DNA from 3 places in the Lysinibacillus sp. AR18-8 genome. Region 1 is predicted to be linked to each of the others. Evidence: predicted binding sites of a transcription regulator. Region 1 holds the regulator's gene; each other region holds the start of a gene.
What was found. The regulator CtsR, encoded in region 1, represses protease genes until heat stress. The targets are predictions, from matches to a motif close to ATGGTCAATAAAGGTCAAACA.
Positions count from the first base shown of each region.

Region 1 (7,183 bases):
GTCAACAATTTTATCGATAGTTTGATACGTTAGGTATACAGTACCTCGCTCCCAATTCTTCGGTTGGTTTTCCAGCATCTTTTGCACCTTCTCTATCTCAGGGACAGGATTTTTATGGAAGGTTATGATGAATTTATTGGAGGCAAAAATATTAACCTCCTCCGCAGCTAACGTCTCTTCGTTTACCCGATGAATGACAAAGAAATGAAAATCATCATAAAAATCGAGCTTAGGACGCTGCAACCTCATTAAGCAATCTTCAATAGCGAGAGGGTGAAAGTGGAAAAATGTATCCAACAATGATTCCTCCTCGGCTGTAGGACAATTAAAATCAACCCAATACCATTCAAATTCTTGCTGATGTATCTCTTCTAATGGAAAATCCTTTAACAATTGTTGTTGCTTTGTAATGCCAATGGTGCTTATCACGGTTTTCACCTCAAATTATTTACTACAAAATAGTTAGCGCTCCTCTTTAAAGCATACCCAACCACCGAACAAAGTAGTGGCAAAAAATCTAGAAGGTTTAGTAAAACCCGCACTTTGTAAAAGTATTAAAATTTCTTCTTCACTCATAAAAGAAAGGGAACGAATGGATTTTTCCATCTCTGCTACATCGGATAAAGAAAGTCTAGTATGCTGTAGCCAATAAGAACGCCATAAATCAAATTGTAGTTCTGTTTCTAAAGAGCCTAGCTGACCATATTTTGAAACAAGGACAAATGGTGCTCCAGGTTTCAAATGTCTTGCTATTTCTGTTATTGTTTCGAGCTTTTCTTTATAATCATGAATAAAATGCAAGACGAGAACACAACTTGCCGCATCATACTGAGTAGAGGGCAGCGAAGCATCAAGTATTGTAGCCTGATGGAATGACATATCATTAGGAAGAGTGAGTAAACGCTCTTTAGCTATAGTAAGCATGGATTCTGATGGATCAATGCCAGTGAATGACCAGTGAGGTCTTCCTTCTGCAAGCTGTATAATTTCATTGCCACTTCCTGCTCCCACGACTAGCATGTTAGCATTTTCTGATAGCCTAGAATGATAAAAAGTTTGTATTAAACGTAGCATGGCATCATAACTAGGCAATGTACGGCGAATACCCTTTTCATATTCATTTGCTAATGTGTTGTTAAATTCCAACGCTCCTCACAGCCTTTCAAAAAAATTTTAAAAAATCTTTCTTAATGTGAAACTATTGCGGGTATAGTTCCGTAAATAGTAGTACATAAAACATAGAATAAAGTTCAAAGAAAGGGTTGATATATATGGAGACTAAATGGTCTAAAGTAATCATACACGCAAGTGCATTTTTTGCGCCATGGTTAGTGCCCATTATTTTCTTTTTAATTAGTTCGGATGAGGAAGTAAAGGCAATTTCTATTCAAGCACTGCTATTCCAAATTGTCATGGGTGTTTTAATTGCTATCTCTGTTGGTTTAAGCTTTGTCCTTATTGGCTTACCATTTTTAATCATTTTCGGCATTATGGTATTTGTGGTACCGATCATCGGTATCGTAAAAGCATTGTCTGATGAACCTTGGCGTTATCCAATTGTTGGTCGCTGGGTATAATTTTCATAGACGCAAGTATATGCTAGTTGCATATGCTTGCGTTTTTTCTATGACGAATAAGGGTACATTAGGTGTATAAGGAAATTATTAAACCGTAAACAAATGATCGAAAAAGGGCTCTTTTCGGCTCTTAAAAAGCCTTTTTCAAGACTTTCCACTTTTCTATGGGCGAAATCATTGCAATTTTTTTCAAGCGTTTTGTATAATATACTCAAAGAAAGTCAAAGATAGTCAAAGTCAGTGAAGCAAGCGAGGTGTATTCCTAAAATGCGTAATATATCAGACATCATAGAGGGTTACTTAAAGCAAGTACTTGAATTAGGTGGAGAAGGGCATATTGAAATTAAACGTAGTGAAATCGCTGATAAATTTCAATGTGTACCATCACAAATAAATTATGTTATTAATACAAGATTTACTGCCGAGCGGGGTTACCTTGTTGAGAGCAAACGTGGTGGTGGTGGATACATTCGAATTTTACGTGTCCGCGCGAATTCACAGATTGATTTAATCGACGATGTTCTCAGGCAAATTGAAGGTGGGGCATCACAAACAATGGCAGAAGATTTGGTTTATCGACTCATTGATGAGCAGGTAATTTCCAAGCGAGAAGCGAAATTAATGTTAGCAGCAATTGATCGCTCCACGATCGACTTGCATCTCCCCTTAAGAGATGTCATTCGATCAAAAATATTGCGAGCAATGCTGACAACAATAAAATATGAACAACAAAAATAGTGAGGTGATGGAAATGATATGCGAACATTGTAAACAACGTAATGCGACAGTTACAGTAACACAAGTTCAAAGTGGGCAAAAAGTAGAGCATCATTATTGTGACGTCTGCGCCTCACAATTCCATCCATTTCATGCAGAGTTTAAACAAGAGCCAGTATCTATTCAACAGTTATTGTCTAACTGGTTTGGCTCTCCTACATGGCAAAAGGTGGGGGAAAAACAACAGGTACAACCACAACAGCAAACATGCCCACAATGTGGATTTTCGTATAAGCAATTTTTAAAAGAAGGAAAATTCGGGTGCCCAAGCTGTTATGACACATTTGGAGATCATTTGCCAAAGCTTTTTAATCGTATTCAGGCAGGTCCACAACACATTGGAAAAATGCCTGGTGCTCGCAGTAATGTGTATGTTATTAAAAAGCAAATAGAAGATATCCGCAAGCGTATGAAATCCGCCGTAGATGAGGAACAGTTTGAAGAAGCGGCGAAGCTACGTGATGAAGTTAAAGAGCTAGAGAAGCATCTACAATTTGAAGGTGGTGATGTGACATGATGATTGAATCATTTTTAGAGCGTGCGACACCAACTTGGATGCATATCAAAGATGATTACTCAGATATCGTCATTAGTACACGGATCCGCCTTGCACGAAATTTAGATGGCTATCGTTTTCCATTAGCGTTTTCAGAAAATGAGGCACTGCAAGTGGAACAGGCCGTTACACATGCTGTCAGCGATAGCCCAACTCTTCAAAATGATTATGCTTATTTTGCTATAAAGGATTTAACCCCTTTACAGCGTCAAATTCTTGTAGAAAAGCATTTGATTAGCCCGCAACTGGCTAAAAAAGAGCAAGTGGGCTCTATACTACTCTCTGAAGACGAATCCGTTAGCATTATGGTGAATGAAGAGGATCATTTACGCATTCAATGTATGACAGCAAGTTTTCAACTTCAAAGTGCTTATGAACAAGCAAATAAGATTGATCGTATCCTAGAGAAAGTATTACCGTATGCTTTTCGAGATACTTTTGGTTATTTAACAAGCTGTCCAACGAATATTGGTACGGGTCTACGAGCATCCGTCATGATGCATTTACCCGCTCTTACATTAACTGGGCAAATGAATCAAATTATAAATGCCATGACACGCTTAGGAATGACTGTAAGAGGTATATATGGTGAAGGAAGCGAAAATTTAGGGAATGTTTATCAAGTGTCTAACCAAATTACACTTGGGAAGACAGAGGAAGATATTTTAGCAGATATACAAAGTGTCGCTGAAAAGATTATTCAAAAAGAGCGGCATGCAAGAGGTAAATTAATGGAAAAGGCAGAGCTTGCGCTAGAAGATCGCGTATATCGAGCTTTAGGTACCCTTACACATGCAAGAATTTTAACAAGTGAGGAAGCTGCTACTTGCCTATCTAATGTTCGTTTAGGAGTAGATTTACAATTGATTGATGGTATACAAACAACGACCTTAAATGAATGTGTTGTTAGTATGCAACCAGGTTTTTTACAGCACTATGCAGGTGAGGCATTACCACCTGCTGAGCGGGATCGTGTACGAGCGGAGATGCTTCGTGAGACATTATCTCAAGAACATGCGAATAAGCCTATAAATGGGGAAAAAGGAGAGGATTTATATGATGTTTAATCGTTTTACACAACGCGCGCAAAAAGTATTACAGCTTGCTCAGGAAGAGGCTATTCGTTGGAAGCACGAATCTATCGGTACAGAGCATATTCTATTAGGGCTTATACGTGAAGGCGGCGGTATTGCTGCGAAAGCGTTAGAAGCCATTGATATTAGTCCTCAAATGATTGAAGCTGGCATTGAAGAATTAGTTGGTAAAGGCAAAGAAGATGTCGGTCCAATCGTTCATTATACACCAAGAGCTAAAAAAGTAATTGAATTATCTGTTGATGAGTCACGTAAACTAGGTCACTCCTATATCGGTACAGAGCATCTATTATTGGCGCTTATACGTGAGGGTGAGGGCGTGGCAGCTCGCGTTTTAAACAATGCGGGAGTCGGTTTAAATAAAGCTCGCCAGCAAGTATTATTGCTATTAGGTAATAATGATAATGCACAATCTGGTCAACAAGCAGCCCAAGCTGCCAATACACCAACATTAGATAGCCTAGCACGTGATTTAACACAAATTGCACGTGAAGGTACTTTAGACCCTGTTATTGGCCGAAGCAAGGAAATTACACGAGTTATTGAAGTTTTATCGCGTCGTACGAAAAATAACCCTGTATTGATTGGTGAGCCAGGTGTTGGTAAAACAGCGATTGCTGAAGGATTGGCACAGCAAATTATTAATAACGAGGTGCCAGAAATCCTTCGTGACAAACGTGTAATGACACTAGATATGGGGACAGTTGTTGCAGGTACAAAATATCGTGGAGAATTTGAAGATCGTTTGAAAAAAGTGATGGATGAAATTCGCCAAGCAGGCAACATCATTTTATTTATTGACGAATTGCATACATTAATTGGTGCGGGCGGTGCTGAAGGTGCGATTGATGCATCAAATATCTTAAAACCTTCTTTAGCACGTGGGGAGCTTCAATGTATTGGTGCCACAACACTTGATGAGTATCGCAAGTACATTGAAAAGGATGCGGCCTTAGAGCGTCGTTTCCAACCAATCCAAGTGGATGAGCCGACAGTGGAAGAGGCTATTCTAATTATTCAAGGCTTACGCGATCGTTATGAAGCGCATCACCGTGTGAAAATTACAGATGAAGCGATTGAAGCAGCGGCAAAAATGAGTGATAGATATATTTCTGACCGATTCTTACCAGATAAAGCGATTGACTTAATCGATGAAGCAGGTTCTAAAGTACGCTTACGCTCATTCGCAGTACCACCAAACTTAAAGGCGCTTGAGGATAAGCTTGAAAATGTTCGTTCTGAAAAAAATGCAGCCGTATCAGGTCAAGAATTTGAAAAGGCAGCAGCGCTAAGAGATACAGAGCAAAAGCTGAAGGATGAAATTGAAGCTACTCGAAAAAATTGGAAAGAAGAGCAAGGTAAAGCCGAATCTAAAGTGACTGTGGATGATGTAGCAGCAGTTGTATCAATGTGGACAGGAATCCCAGTAGCTAAAATTGCTTCTGAAGAATCTTCGAAGTTATTACAGCTTGAAGAAGAGTTACACAAACGTGTAGTAGGGCAAGGAGAAGCAGTAGAAGCGATTTCTCGTGCAATACGTCGTGCAAGAGCAGGCTTAAAAGATCCAAAACGACCAATTGGCTCATTTATCTTCTTAGGACCTACAGGCGTTGGTAAAACAGAGCTTGCAAGAGCACTTGCTGAGGTAATGTTTGGCGATGAGGATGCGATGATTCGTGTTGACATGTCCGAGTACATGGAGAAACATTCGACTTCTCGTTTAGTAGGTTCACCTCCGGGCTATGTAGGCTTCGATGATGGTGGCCAACTGACAGAGAAAGTTCGCCGTAAGCCATATTCAGTCGTTTTATTAGATGAAATTGAAAAGGCACACCCTGATGTATTCAATATTCTATTGCAAGTGCTTGAAGATGGTCGTTTAACAGACTCTAAGGGACGTGTAGTAGACTTCCGCAATACAGTGGTCATTATGACTTCAAACGTTGGTGCGGATGCATTAAAATACCAAAAGAACCTTGGTTTCAATGTAGGTGGTGCAGAGTCTAAGCATAAAGACATGAAAGGTACGATGTTAGAAGAATTGAAAAAAGCATTCCGTCCAGAATTCTTAAACCGTATCGATGAAATGATTGTCTTCCACGCATTAGAAAAAGAGCACTTAAAAGAAATCATTGCGATGATGGGCAATGCTTTAACAAAACGCTTGCAAGAGCAAGACATTTCGTTAGAGCTGACTGATGCAGCACTTGAAAAAATTGCTGAAGAAGGCTATGACCCTCAATATGGTGCTCGTCCTTTACGTCGTGCATTACAAAAACAAGTAGAGGATCGATTATCAGAAGAATTACTAAAGGGTAATGTAGAAAAGGGTAATCAGGTTGTCATTGATTACGTAAACGATGAGTTTGTTGTAAAGAAAAAAGAGGGAGTTTCCATCTCTAAATAATTTCAAGGAAAGACAGTAAGGCTTTAAGTGCCAAGCTGTCTTTTTTTCTGTACAATTAAGGATAAGAACAAATATTCGAGGTGAAAGCAATTTGGCAAAGAAAAAAACGAAATTTGTATGTTCAGGCTGTGGCTATGAATCTGCTAAATGGATGGGAAGATGCCCTGGGTGTGGTGAATGGAATAAAATGGTAGAAGAAGTAGAAATGGTTGCAAAAGGCCCACGTGGAGCATTTCAACATTCTGCTACAGTTACTCAAAAGGCAATCCCGATTATCCAAGTGGAAGCTACTGAAGAATCGCGCGTAGCAACAGAAATGGGCGAACTCAATCGTGTATTAGGCGGTGGCATTGTACCTGGTTCTCTAGTATTAATTGGGGGTGATCCTGGAATAGGGAAATCAACATTACTATTACAGGTTTCCGCATTACTCTCGAATAAAGGGCATCGCGTACTTTATATTTCTGGAGAGGAATCTATTCGTCAAACGAAATTACGAGCAGAGCGTTTAGGAGTGATTTCTCAAGAGCTCTACATATACTCCGAAACAAACCTAGAGTTTTTAAACCAAACCATTGATGAAGTACAACCTAAATTTGTCATTGTGGATTCCATACAAACGGTCTTTCATCCAGAAGTAACAAGCGCCCCAGGTAGTGTCTCACAGGTTCGTGAATGTACAGCCGAGCTGATGCGAATCGCTAAAACAAAAGGTATTGCTATTTTTCTAGTAGGGCATGTCACAAAAGAGGGACAAATTGCAGGGCCACGT
Region 1 is NZ_MDGU01000051.1:63,198-70,380, reverse strand. Features, by position in the region: gene corA (magnesium/cobalt transporter CorA) at 1-429, opposite strand, end outside; gene BFM98_RS21115 (class I SAM-dependent methyltransferase) at 463-1,146, opposite strand; gene BFM98_RS21110 (DUF4870 domain-containing protein) at 1,272-1,577, shown strand; gene BFM98_RS21105 (CtsR family transcriptional regulator) at 1,845-2,315, shown strand; gene BFM98_RS21100 (UvrB/UvrC motif-containing protein) at 2,329-2,871, shown strand; gene mcsB (protein-arginine kinase McsB) at 2,868-3,977, shown strand; gene BFM98_RS21090 (ATP-dependent Clp protease ATP-binding subunit) at 3,967-6,411, shown strand; gene radA (DNA repair protein RadA) at 6,503-7,183, shown strand, end outside.

Region 2 (7,183 bases), on a different contig from region 1:
AACCACACGTTCATGTAATGTATCCTTTAAACGTAATAATTTTTCACGCTCACCCTCTACTAATTTTGTTACAGGGATTCCTGTCCAACGTGAAACAATTGCTGCGATTTCATCTGCTGTTACCTCTTCACGTAAAATACGAGATTCTGCACCGTTCTCTAATTCCTTTTCAAGTACCTGAATGTCTTTTTCAAGTGTCGGAATTTTACCATGACGTAATTCAGCAGCTTTATTTAAATCATATTTACTTTCTGCCTCATCTAGATCACGACGATATTTATCCAATGTTTCACGTTTTTTCTGAATATCGTGTAGTTTTTCTTTTTCTGCTTCCCATTGTTGTCGCATGCCCTTAGATGACTCTTTTAACTTTGTTAATTCTTCGCGTAATTGCTCCAGACGTTTTTTACTTGCCTCGTCCTTTTCCTTACGCAATGCCTGTTCCTCAATTTCAAGCTGCATAATACGACGTGTGACTGCGTCTAATTCCTGTGGCATTGAATCAATTTCTGTACGAATCATTGCACAAGCCTCATCAATTAAATCAATGGCCTTATCAGGTAAAAATCGTTCTGTAATATAGCGATTGGATAGTTCTGCTGCCGCAACAATTGCTCTGTCATGAATACGTACTGCGTGATGTAATTCAAAGCGTTCCTTTAAACCACGTAAAATGGATACCGTATCCTCTATAGATGGCTCACGCACTAGTACTTGCTGGAATCGACGTTCTAAGGCAGGATCCTTTTCAATGTACATACGATATTCGTCTAAGGTAGTAGCACCAATACAGTGTAATTCACCACGTGCTAGCATAGGTTTTAGCATATTTCCTGCATCCATAGCGCCATCTGTTTTTCCTGCACCTACGATCGTATGAATTTCATCAATAAATAGAATGATTTGTCCTTCTGATTCTTTTACTTCTTTTAGCACACCTTTTAAGCGTTCTTCAAATTGTCCACGATAACTTGCACCAGCGATTAACGCACTCATATCCAGTTCATATAGCACACATTCTTTCAAGCCTTCTGGTACATCACCTTTAACAATACGCTGTGCTAAACCTTCCACAATTGCCGTTTTACCAACTCCTGGTTCACCGATTAATACAGGATTATTTTTCGTTTTACGTGTTAGAATACGAATTACATTTCGAATTTCTTCATCACGCCCGATAACAGGATCCATCTTGCCGTTTTTTACTTCTTCAATTAAATTGCGCCCAAATTGTTCTAATGGTTTTTTATTGTCTGTTTGTTGAAATTGCATAGCTAGCACTCCTTTTTTTCATATTTCTCATTATTTATATACCCATTCTTATTCATTAAAAAAGTTTGACCTTTTTTGACTAACTTTATTTTACATCACTAGACAATGCTTAGCAAAGAAATCGCCCTAAAATTTTTTCACTTATTATGGAAGTTTACGTTATAATAATGGTATGTTTCTATGTTTTAGTATCGAAATCCACTATCCTTTTGTAATAATCGCCATTTATTACAAAAAGAAAGCGATGTGTTGGAGATATGGTTTTAATGGATAATATGTTTGAAAAAATTAAAGATCTTTTTCAAAACAACGGTGTTTTTATCAAAGTGAATAAAGGAAATAAAATTTTTCTAGAGGGTGAACGGGCAAAAGAAATTTATTACATCCAATCAGGTGTTATTTCGATTAGCCAAGAATCCGAGACGGGTAAGGAATTAACCATTCGTATTTGTGGCCCTGACAGCATAATAGGAGAAGGTTCGTTATTTTGTAATCTCGTCTATAATTCAATGACTGCCAAAGTTTTAGAACCCTCTACGTTGTATGTTTTGAGTCGTAAATCTTTGGAGCATTTACTAGAAGAGCAGCCGACAGTTATGGTGGAATACATGAAGTGGCTACAAACAGAAAACTTAAAGCATCAGAGTCGTTTGCGCGATTTAGTGTTAAACGGTAAAAAAGGTGCTCTATTTTCAACGCTCATTCGGCTGTCCAATACGTATGGTAAACCTGTAGAAAATGACTCGATTTTTATTGATTTTCAGCTAACAAATACAGAAATTGCAAATCTGTGTGCGACAAGTCGGGAAATGATTAATCGTATGCTGAATGATTTAAAAAAACATGAGATTATCACTTTTGATAAAGGATTTATTACCATTCATGATTTACAATTTTTAAAAAATGAAATTGCCTGTGAAAATTGTCCATTACAAATATGCCGTATCGATTAGTTTCGTTACAAGCAAAAACCCTGCTTATTGAAAAATAAGCAGGGTTTTAAATAATCCATTTTAACGTACGCCCAATGCCATTTTGGCATAGCGTGACATTTTATCTTTCGACCAAGGCGGATTCCATACAATATTAACATTTGTACTTTTCACTTCTGGAAGTTCACCTAACGCCGTATTCACTTGATCCACAATGACTGGACCAAGTGGACAGCCCATAGATGTTAGTGTCATCGTAACAGTTGCAACACCTTCATCATCTAATTCCACATCATATACTAAACCTAAGTTGACAATATCAATGCCAAGCTCAGGATCAATTACGTTTTCTAAAGCACCTAACATGCTATCTTTCATATCCTGATCCATTCGTATTTCTCCTTCCATCATAGTGTTAACCTTATCATAGCAGATGCACCCTGTTATGCCAAATGCTGTGCAAGCCATGCAGTAGCTGCTAGCATACCGTCACGTGGTACAGCATGTCCAGCCCTTTTGTTAACCATGAACTTTAAATATTCAGGGTTTGCTTCATAGTATTCCCGTAATGTTTCATAAAATTTATACGTTTCGTGAAAAGGAACTGTTTTATCTAATTCTCCATGCCAAAAGAATACAGGGCGACCCGCGAATTTTTCTGGTGTTAAACTGACATCATATTTAGCAAGGGCTTCATTAATTTTTTCTACGTCTTCCTCTGACATCGGCCAGTTAACTCCGCTTTTAGCAAATTGTTGCAATTGGTATTCACCCAATTTTATAAAACCAGGTGCACCCATGCATATTGCAGCTGTTTGTATCCAATCATAAAGTTTCAGACAGCCTGATGTCACGATGCCACCCATTGAAGTGCCTCCTATGCCAATTTTATGACTAGCTAATAAATTTTTATTCTTTAATTCATCATATAATTGTTGAACTTCATGAATAGAATTTAAAACAATGTCCCAAAAATTTAAATTCATTTGCATTTCTGTTAGGCCTTCGCTACGCTCACCATGAAATTTTGCATCTGGCAATAGGACACGCACCCCTTTATGCACCAATTGGTATGCATAGTGTAAGTTATGTTCTTTTGCACTCATAAAACCATGCAAAAAAATGACTACCGGGGTTTCTTCATTCATATTGTCTGTATGTATATGTAATAAAGGAATATTTCCCCACACTTCTTTTTCTACAAACATTATTGTCACTCCCAACTATTCTCTCATCTTTATGTTAGCAAACTTTTTTCACTGTGACAAAATTTTGACGAATGTAAGACAAAGAGATACTATTCAAACTATAGGAAAGGGGCAACGAGCTATGAAACCGCATTTAATCGTATTAGACTTAGATGGAACTTTATTAACAGATCAACAGCAAATTTCTGCAAAAACGAAAAAAACATTATTGCAGGCTAAGGAACAAGGGCATCAAGTGATGATTGCGACGGGACGTCCATACCGTGCAAGCGATCTTTATTATCATGAACTTGGGCTCACTACACCCATTGTTAATTTTAATGGCGCATATGTGCATCATCCTAAAAATGTCTCTTGGCAACATATGCACACACCAATTGATTTAAGTGTCGTACATGATGTCGTTGATTCTATTAACAGTTATGAATACGAAAATATTATCGCTGAGGTAAAAGATGATATTTATGTCCACACAGAAGACGATCGTATTTTAAATATTTTTAATATGGGTAATCCAAAAATTACACTTGGGGATTTATACACACACCTCCTGGATAATCCCACAAGTTTATTAATTCAGGCAAATGAAGCGAATTCAGTTATTATACGTGATCATTTGCAGGCTGTGCACGCAGAAGTCATTGAACATCGTCGATGGGGCGCGCCACTTCATATTATTGAAATTGTGCGTCGCGGCTTAAATAAAGCTGTGGGTATTGCACATGTGGCAAAAGATTTAGGTATTCCTCGTGAGCGCATCATCGCATTTGGTGATGAAGACAATGATTTAGAAATGATCGAATATGCTGGACTTGGTGTAGCGATGGGGAACGGTATTTCAAGTCTTAAAAACATTGCCAATGAAATTACGACAACGAATAATGATGATGGAATTGCAAAAATACTCATTGAACGCTTGAAATTATCATAGTTAAGTAGTAAGTTCAAGTTAACATTCCATTTTTACCAGTTTAACTTTATTCAGTGGTACCCCTTCCATTTATCTAAAGTGAGTATCTACTGAATAAAGTTAAAAAGCAAAAGTAAGTTGAAATTAGGGGGACAAGAGAATGAAGATTTTTACGGATAGTGGATGTGATCTACCAAAATCTTACTATGAAGAAAATGATGTCGTGCTACTCCCTTTACGAGTGCAATTGAACAACAAAGAATATGAAGATGTGATTTCAATTGATTCCAAAGAGATCTATGATGCAATACGCCAAGGTGCTCAGCCAAAAACATCACAAGTGTCACCTGAGCTCTTTTTGAAGCATTTTGAGGAGCTAGCTAAAAATGATGAAGAAGGTATTTATATCGCGTTTTCATCAGAATTATCAGGCACATATAGCACTGCTCAAATGATTCGCAATCAGGTACTTGAGCAGTATCCTTCCTTAAAACTAGTCATTATCGACTCTAAATGCGCATCACTAGGACATGGCCTTGTCGTTGAAGAAGCTGTACGACTGCGAAATATAGGAGTATCCTTAGAAGACATGGCCTCTAAAATAAACACCCTTGCACCTCAGGTCGAGCATTTATTTACTGTAGAAGACTTAGATTACCTTGCAAAAGGTGGTCGTGTATCAAAAGCTAGTGCATTTTTAGGTGGCCTTCTTAGTATTAAGCCTATTTTAAATGTAGAAGATGGCAAACTTGTACCGATTGAAAAGTCACGCGGTCGAAAAAAAGCACTTAATCGTATGTTAGATTTAATGCAGGAGCGTGGTGGCAGCTTTACAAATAAAATCGTAGGTATTAGCCATAGTGACGACGCTGCCTTTGCGAATGAAGCAAAAGCCTCTATCCAGGAGCGTTTTTCACCTCAAGCTGTGCAAATTACCATGATAGGTTCCGCGATCGGCTCACATGTCGGACCTGGGACTATTGCAATTTTCTTCACAAACAAAAGCTTTGAAGGCTAATAAAAAGCATGCTAGGATGGCTCCTGGCATGCTTTTTTGTCGTGTTATTATTATTGGACGTCTTGCTCCTGACGACGAACTTTCCCTCGTTTAATGATGATGACAACAAAGCCAATAAAGATCAACCATACTAAGCCAAGAGCCACCATATAAGGAGTGTTTAAGCCCTCATCATTGCGAACTTGATAAATTTCAACCATTTCTCGGTCTAAAATAACAGGATAGACTTCTTTTTCATTTATGCGAACTTTTTCCTCATGTAAAATACCGTTCAGCATTTTCCCTTCACCAAGTTGTTCAGGTGTTAAGTCGACGCGTTGTGTTTTACCAGTATTATTAACCATGATTACCCACTTTTCTTCGTCAGAAGAACGTGTAAAGACAAGAAGGCCATTTTCATTTGTAATGACTTCAAAATCACCATTACGTAAAGTAGCTGATTGATTACGTAAAGATTGAACATTTTTAATATAATCTATCAGTTCCTCGTCTGTTTTAAAGTTATAAAGCTGGTGTGTATCTGGTTTTGCTTCCCCATTCATAGCAATTTCTGTCCCGTATTGTACGACAGGAATTCCTGGTAGCATAAATAAAGCACCCATCGCCATTTTTAAGCGGGTAGGTGGGAACATATTTTCATTAGCAGAGTCAAATGTAAAACGATGAGTTTCAAGTGAATCCACCATAATTTGTGTCGGTTTTTCTCCTGCGAAGGGTTCCATTAATTTAGAAGAATCCATATCCACGTTTTTAAATATATTACGATAGATATCTGCCGTTACAGGTGAGAAAGTTGCATCAAAGTCAGCATCGCTTTCTTCATTTGCTATCACATAAAGTGATGTTTTTGTCTCTTTTAATGCAGCTATTACTGCATTGATAAACGCTGTATCAGCCCCTGCGATATTTGTTAAACGAATACCACCGATGTCATATGTAGAAACAAATTCAGTTACTGCTTGAATAAGTGCTTCTTGCACATCCTTATTCGATAAATCCCACTGTACTTGTCCATTATTGGTAGATGCAATCCAATCCGCTTTCGATGCATCCTTTGCCCACTCATGATTTGGACTCACATTTGTAAGTGGAAAATCCACCATAATGGACATATTTTTAGCTTTGTAGGCCTCTACAGTACTTTGGAATTCTTCCGTTGTTCCAAAATGACGTTCTATTGTAGTATAGCTTGTGGGCATTGATCCATCATACTTCTCTGTAGAAAAAATAGGCCCAATGGAAACAATTGTATAGCCCATCTCACCGATAAATTTCAGTTTATCCTGTAAACCTGTAAAATCGCCCCCCGCAAATTTCGAAGGGTCCTGCGTATTTGTATCAAAATCGTTTGTGCCCGAGCCATTAAAGAAACGGTCAACGAGTAAATCATAGATGCTTTCTTCTGCTATTGTTCTAGTCGCTGATTCATCCGCATGTGCTACTGGTATAGTACTTACTAATGAAGTTGCTAATAAAAGTGATGCAGCCGTCGCACATATCCACTTCTTAAATTTCACTGTTATTCCCTCTCTTTCAAACCAATCAACGTCATTTTACCAAATAACTCTGTCACGTCGCTATCTTTTCCAAAGATTTTGCGTAAAAGCGAAATGAATTACGACAAAAAGGTGTCAATTCCGTCTTCCGTTTTCGTTTACAAAATAAAAGTCGTGAAGCAACTACTTCACGACTTTTAAATCATTATGCTAAGAAATCTTGACCCATTGGCAGTTTAAATCCTAGGAACAAAGTGATTAATAGGAATACTGCAAATAAAATCCAAAACATAGCTGTTGGTTTATTTTTCTTTTGACGTACTAATACCATTTCCATCATGCCAATT
Region 2 is NZ_MDGU01000003.1:41,053-48,235, forward strand. Features, by position in the region: gene BFM98_RS00975 (ATP-dependent Clp protease ATP-binding subunit) at 1-1,272, opposite strand, end outside; gene BFM98_RS00980 (Crp/Fnr family transcriptional regulator) at 1,539-2,225, shown strand; gene BFM98_RS00985 (metal-sulfur cluster assembly factor) at 2,286-2,594, opposite strand; gene BFM98_RS00990 (prolyl oligopeptidase family serine peptidase) at 2,648-3,412, opposite strand; gene BFM98_RS00995 (Cof-type HAD-IIB family hydrolase) at 3,534-4,343, shown strand; gene BFM98_RS01000 (DegV family protein) at 4,483-5,340, shown strand; gene BFM98_RS01005 (alpha-amylase family glycosyl hydrolase) at 5,391-6,857, opposite strand; gene BFM98_RS01010 (YisL family protein) at 7,042-7,183, opposite strand, start outside.
Region 2: BFM98_RS00975 (ATP-dependent Clp protease ATP-binding subunit) is a predicted target of CtsR. The motif match lies at 1,335-1,355, and genes of this name have one in related genera.

Region 3 (7,183 bases), on a different contig from region 1:
GAAGCAGTTGTTAAGGCTAAAGGAAGAAAAATATATGTTTGTAATTTAATGACACAAAAGGGTGAAACCATTTCCTATACAGCAGGCGATCATGTAACAGCCATACATAAGCATGTTGGCCATGATTTTATCGATTCCATTTTAGTAAATGATGAAGAACTCCCTAACCCTGTAAAAGAACTGTATAAAGAAGAAAGAGCGGAACCAGTAACATTTGACGTAGCAAAGCTTGAAAGTATGGGTTTAGAAGTTATCAAACGAGACATTGCTACAATTCGACCAGATGGAACGGTTCGACATAATGCTACAAATGTTGCAGAATGGCTGGTAGATTATGCTGATATTTACCATCAAAAAGTAAGAGGACCAATAATAGAAACATAATGGCTTTATTGTATATGGTAAGATGAACATATACATAGAAATCATGATTGAAAGGGGGGCGTGATATGTCTTTTGCTTCTGAAACAAAAAAAGAATTGACACAAATAGAAGCGGACAATCATTGTATGAAAGCAGAAGTTTCTGCCCTAATTCGTATGAATGGTTCATTATCCTTTGCAAATAAACAACTAAGCTTAGACGTGCAAACCGAAAACGCTGCAATTGCCAGAAGACTATATACGATTATGAAAAAATTGTATCCGTACAATGTTGAATTACTTGTTCGTAAGAAAATGCGATTGAAAAAAAATAATGTGTATATATGCCGTGTAAGAGAAGGAGCGCGTGAGCTATTAATTGATTTAGAAATCATCTCAGACGACTTTCAATTTAACCATACTATCTCAAGAAAGCTCATTCAAAAGAGCGGCCAAAAAAGAGCTTATTTAAGAGGAGCCTTTTTAGCAGGAGGTTCCGTCAATAATCCAGAAACATCGGCTTATCATTTAGAGGTTTATTCTTTATATAAAGAACATGGTGAGGCATTAATGGATTTGATGAATGAATTTGAACTCAATGCCAAAACAATTGAACGTAAAAAAGGCTTTGTAACTTACTTAAAAGAAGCAGAAAAAATTTCAGATTTCCTTAATATTGTTGGAGCGCATCAGGCTATGATGAAATTTGAAGATGTTCGGATTTTGCGAGATATGCGTAATAGTGTCAACCGTATTGTGAACTGTGAAACTGCCAATTTAAATAAAACCATTGGAGCAGCATTACGGCAGGTTGAGAATATTCGATTTATTGAAAATTCAATTGGTCTTGATCAACTACCGGAGAAGCTTCGTGAAATAGCACGTCTCCGTGTTGAATACCAAGATGTGACATTAAAAGAGCTTGGTGAAATGGTATCTAGTGGAACGGTTAGTAAATCAGGTGTTAACCATCGATTGAGAAAAATTGATGAGATTGCGGATGCATTAAGGCGTGGTGAAAAAATAGGTGGTTAAGTTATCATACTTTTCAGGTATGAATGTCATGCTAATCGCTTATTGTTCTTTTGCCAGTAAGTAAGGTAAGATAAAACTAATAGACGAACGGTAGTGAAGGGGAGTTTTGAGAATGATTGAGAGAAGAGTCCAGGTTAAATTAAAATTAGGACTACAAGCTAGACAAGCAGCACTATTTGTGCAAGAAGCAAATCGTTTTAGTGCTGATATCTTTCTAGAAAAAGATGAGAAAAAAGTAAATGCCAAATCCATTATGGGTGTTATGAGCTTAGCAGTTGCTAAAGGTACCGAAGTGACTTTAAGCAGTGAAGGTAACGATGCTGAGCAAGCGGTTACAGCATTGGCAACAATTATTGAAAATGAAGATTAACATTCATTAAATACAAAAGGCATCACAGAGCAATTCTGTGATGCCTTCTATTTTTTATTTATTATCGCTACGGTGCATAATATGATCGATTAAACCGTATTCTTTTGCACGTTCAGCAGTCATGAAGTTATCACGATCTGTGTCTCTTGCAATGACTTCAAGTGGTTGACCAGTGCGTTCAGATAAAATGCCATTTAATTTCTCACGTAAGAATAGAATACGTTTAGCAGCAATTTCAATTTCTGTCGCTTGACCTTGTGCACCACCTAGTGGTTGGTGAATCATGACTTCAGCATTTGGTAAGGCAAAACGTTTACCGGGTTCTCCAGCTGCAAGTAGGAAAGCACCCATTGATGCAGCCATACCAATACAAATTGTTTGTACCTGTGGTTTAATGATTTGCATTGTGTCATAGATAGCCATACCAGCCGTAATGGATCCGCCAGGTGAGTTAATATAAAGAGAGATATCTTTATCTGGATCTTCTGCTTGTAGGAAAAGAAGCTGAGCGACAATGGAGTTAGCAACATTGTCATCAATAGCACTTCCTAAAAGGATAATACGGTCTTTAAGTAGACGTGAATAAATGTCATATGCACGCTCACCACGACTAGTTTGTTCAATAACTGTAGGAATTAAATTCATGTTAAATCCTCCTTAAAAAGCTAAATTCGAATACCTTTGCTGAAAATTTTCCTTTGTATTTCAGCTGTATCCTTATCATACACATTATAGTCAGGGAAGGTCAAATATTAACCCTGCTAAAGTGAAATTAAAAAAAATAAATTGTTTTTGCATTCTATGGTTGAATTATATAGGATAGGCTTGTATAATGATTAAGGTTATAAGGTTTAAAGTACAGGACACTATTTTGCAGGTATGCTTCAAAAATGAGGGTTATCTACATCATGCTTTTCGTAAGCCTAGAGTGAGTACTTTTTTTTTGTGTCTTTTGCCCTCGTGGTGTAATGGATAACACGTAAGATTCCGGTTCTTGCACTGGGGGTTCGATTCCCTCCGAGGGCGCCATTTTACTGATCAATTGATATACTGTTATAGCTCATCTCCTAATAAGTAGTTTAGCAGCCTGCTTACTGGAGATCGAGAGGAAGAATAAAGGGAATACTGTCCTAGTTGGCATTATTCCCCTATTTATTCCTTTCAAACCTTCAAAAAAGCAACAACTCCAAATTATTTTTTAGTGAACATACTGTACGTGAGACTAGTAATAGTCGAAAAAAAGAATCCTATCTGAGGGGATTCTTTTTTTTTGCCTAAATTTATCGAAATTTGGCATGGTTCTAATTGTATATATATTAGTTTTAGGTTAATTTTCTTGTTATTTATACATGTTTTTTCAAATTATATGAATTTATTATAAATTTATATGAAAAAATATTTAATTTTATGCGAAAAGTTGTTGTCTAAATACTATAATGTTAATATAATTGACCTAATAGTCTAACATTTCCGAATTGCGAAAAATAATACGTAATTCGGAAAATTATCGAACTAGGGGGAAATACAATGAAAAAAACAGGTTGGATGTTACTGATGATTATTGCAGCTTTAACATTAGCACTTGCAGGTTGTGGTACAAAAGATGATGCATCTTCAGGTAGCTCATCTTCAGAAGATGGTGGAGATGGCAAAAAGGTTTACAAAGTAGGTACTGAGGCAACTTTTGCACCATTTGAATCTGTTGACGATTCAGGGAAAATTGTAGGGATTGATGTCGATATTCTACAAGCTATTGCAGATGAGATGGACTTTGAGGTTGAGTGGAATAATATTGGATGGGAGCCAGTGTTCCAAACAATTAAGAACGGTGAAACAGATATCGGTGCTTCTGGAATCACAATTACGGAAGAGCGTAAAGAATCATTTGATTTTACAGAACCGTATTATGAGTCTCAGTTATTAATTGTTGTGAAAGAAGATTCAAAGATTAAATCTCTTGATGAATTAAAAGATAAAAAAGTATCTGTACAAATCAATGCAACTGGTCATATGGCAGCGAAAAAGCTACAAGGGGAAGCAAGTACAAATATTATGGCGTTTGAAAGTCAGCCAATCGCTATCCAAGAGATGCTAAATGGTAATGTTGATGCAGCTATCGGAGATAATGCAGTAGTTTATGAATATATCAAAGCTCACCCAGATCAAAAACTAAAAGTAATTGAAGATGATGCATTCGAAAAAGAATACTATGGCTTCATGGTTCAAAAAGGGAATAAAGAATTGCTAGATAAATTAAACGAAGGTCTTAAAAAGATTAAAGAAAACGGTAAATTAAAAGAAATTACAGGCATTGATTTTCAATAAAAATGAATGAAATGATGCTACTAACATAGTAACTGTGCTAACAGCTCATTTATTAATTGTAATTTAAAGGGGAATGGGGTTTTCGGATGGACATCTTTGACTTACGCTGGGACATTGTCTGGAACTACCGAGATATGTTTATACGAGGTATTGGCGTAACACTTATTTTGACACTTAGTGGTTATTTTGGCGGTATTCTATTAGGACTATTTTTAGGCCTTGGAAAATTATCGAGTAAAAAATGGATTTATTGGCCATCTAAACTATATATCGATTTATTCCGTGGAACACCGATGCTTGTACAAATCTTGTTAATTCACTTAGCAGTTATTCCAACAATTTTTGGTCATTCTTTAGGTTATATGGTATCAGGGATTACAGCGCTTATTTTAAACTGTGCTGCTTATAATGCGGAAATTTTCCGTGCAGGGATTCAAAGCATTGCAAAAGGGCAAATGGAGGCTGCTCGCTCTCTTGGATTAACGCATAACCAAGCGATGCGTAAGGTCATTTTACCTCAAGCATTTAGACGTATGATTCCGCCATTGGGCAATGAATTTATTGCATTATTAAAAGATTCTTCACTTGTAACTGTAATTGCAGCACCAGATATTTTATACGCTAGTAAGGTCGTAGCTGGTGCAAGCTTCCGCTTCTGGGAACCGTATATCGTTGCAGCATTATTATATTTAGTGTTGACATATGGTGTAACGAAGATTGTAGCATTTATCGAGAAACGATTTAGCAATAGCTATGTCCCTCGTAAAGCTAAGGTAGAAGGGCGGGAAGCTAGATGATAAAAATTGAAAACCTACACAAATACTTTGGCAAGCTTGAAGTATTAAAAGGAATCGATTATGAAATTCAAGAAAAACAAGTTGTCTGTGTTATTGGGCCGTCTGGTTCAGGAAAAAGTACATTTCTCCGTTGCATCAATATGTTAGAAGAAGTAACGGATGGTGCTATTTATATTGAAAATGTAAAAATTAATGATCCTAAAACGAATATCAATGAAATTCGCGCTGAAGTGGGTATGGTGTTCCAACAATTTAACTTATTCCCGCATATGACTGTTATCGATAATGTCACGATGGCACCTATGCAAATTCGTAAAATGAATCGTACAGACGCAGAAGCTTTAGGACATGAGCTATTAAAAAAGGTCGGGCTCGACAGCAAGGCCTATAATTATCCTGAGCAGCTATCAGGTGGTCAGCAACAGCGTGTGGCGATTGCTCGTGCCTTAGCAATGAAGCCAAAAGCTATTTTATTTGACGAGCCAACTTCAGCACTTGACCCTGAAATGGTAAAAGAGGTGCTAGATGTTATGAAAAATCTAGCAGCTGAAGGGATGACAATGGTAGTTGTGACACATGAAATGGGCTTTGCTCGTGAAGTAGGTGATCGAGTAGTCTTCATGGATGGGGGCTATATTGTAGAAGAAGGGTCTCCAGAGGAACTATTCGGCAATCCCCAAAGCGACCGTACGAAAGCGTTTTTAGGAAAAGTATTATAAAGCTGAAAAAGCGAACGACATGCTCGTTCGCTTTTTTTGTGCTGTTCTTATTTAATGAAGGGGATTAGATGTTGTGTCGAATGCATTCAGCATCGTTTGCATATCCTGTTGGGAATACTGAGGCACCTGATAATAGCCGTGTTTATTTTGATAAATGGATAATTCGTATCCCATCTCAATACAGTTAGGAATACTATCCGCAACAACGCGACGAACTACAGGGTTTGTTGTCTCCAACGCAGCAGTTGTCATACATTTTGCTGCTCCTTTTTGAGCTCCAAGTAAAAATCCGGAAATAGCTTCATCATTAATTTCATTAGCGTTTTGCATCGGCTTTTTTGGTTGACCAGGATTTAGGCCATATTTGAAATCATTTCCTGTTTCCATTTGGTAGCGTCCTGTTGGAACAGATGGATCGTGTCCTGTTTTAAAGGACTCTACGATCGTATTGTACATACCAAGAGTGAAATTATATTGGCGATCCAAAATGTTGAGTAATTCAGGATCTTTTACATGGGGACGCAAAATAATCGCTTGGTTCATACCTGCAATAATTTCGCCAATTGTTTCATGCATGTCCATCATTTCATGTCCACCATGATTTAGGCTATGTTGTTGATTTAAATTTGTTTGGTTTGATGATTCATTGTAAAACGATTGTGACAAAAAAAACGCCTCCTCAATAATTTTTTGTTGCAGTATTTAGTATGTCGTGTCAATTCAATTTCATACGGTATAAATGTAAAGGTAAAAATGTAGACTAAAGATAGAATGAAAAGCAAGTCAAGGAGGCTTAAAATTGAAAAAGTTACTTGGACCAATTGGAATAATTGTCATCATTCTTGTTGTAATCGCCTTATTATTTATACCTAAATACAATAGTCTGGTGACAGCCGAGGAAAATGTTGATTCTAAATGGGCACAAGTTGAAAATCAGCTCCAACGTCGCTATGATTTGATTCCCAATCTAGTGGAATCTGTGAAAGGCTATGCGAATCATGAGCAAGAGGTGATAGCGAATATTACGGAGGCACGTGCACAAATGGGAAGTGCAAGCTCACCAGAGGAGCAAGCTGTTGCCAATGATGCTTTAACTGGCGCTCTTAGTCGTTTACTAGTAGTTGTAGAAAATTACCCAAACTTAAAGGCAGATGCAAACTTCCGCCAGTTAATGGATGAGCTAGCAGGTACGGAAAATCGTCTGGCAGTAGCACGTGAGGATTACAATAATGAGGTGCAGCAATTCAATAAACATGTTAAACGTTTCCCGGGGAATTTAATGGCAGGGATGTTTGGCTTTGAACAAAAAGAATACTTTAAAGCCACAGCAGGAGCTGACAAAGCACCATCTATCGATTTTAGTCAATCGGGTACACATTAATGAAACGCTGCATTGTACAGATAATCATCGTTTGTTCGGTGCTTCTTTTTTTCTCGAATCTAGCAGAAGCAACAATGCCATCACCGATGAAAAATACGTATATACATGACTTTGCCAATGTAATTTCTGCGAATGTCAAAGAAGAGATAAATCAATATTCCGAGCAGTTGGATCAAGGCACGGGTGCTGAAATC
Region 3 is NZ_MDGU01000009.1:72,563-79,745, forward strand. Features, by position in the region: gene BFM98_RS08355 (gluconeogenesis factor YvcK family protein) at 1-384, shown strand, start outside; gene whiA (DNA-binding protein WhiA) at 450-1,397, shown strand; gene BFM98_RS08365 (HPr family phosphocarrier protein) at 1,510-1,767, shown strand; gene clpP (ATP-dependent Clp endopeptidase proteolytic subunit ClpP) at 1,822-2,412, opposite strand; tRNA gene BFM98_RS08375 (tRNA-Arg) at 2,722-2,796, shown strand; gene BFM98_RS08380 (basic amino acid ABC transporter substrate-binding protein) at 3,295-4,092, shown strand; gene BFM98_RS08385 (amino acid ABC transporter permease) at 4,179-4,889, shown strand; gene BFM98_RS08390 (amino acid ABC transporter ATP-binding protein) at 4,886-5,608, shown strand; gene BFM98_RS08395 (spore coat protein) at 5,660-6,274, opposite strand; gene BFM98_RS08400 (LemA family protein) at 6,408-6,989, shown strand; gene BFM98_RS08405 (TPM domain-containing protein) at 7,028-7,183, shown strand, end outside.
Region 3: clpP (ATP-dependent Clp endopeptidase proteolytic subunit ClpP) is a predicted target of CtsR. The motif match lies at 2,499-2,519, and genes of this name have one in related genera.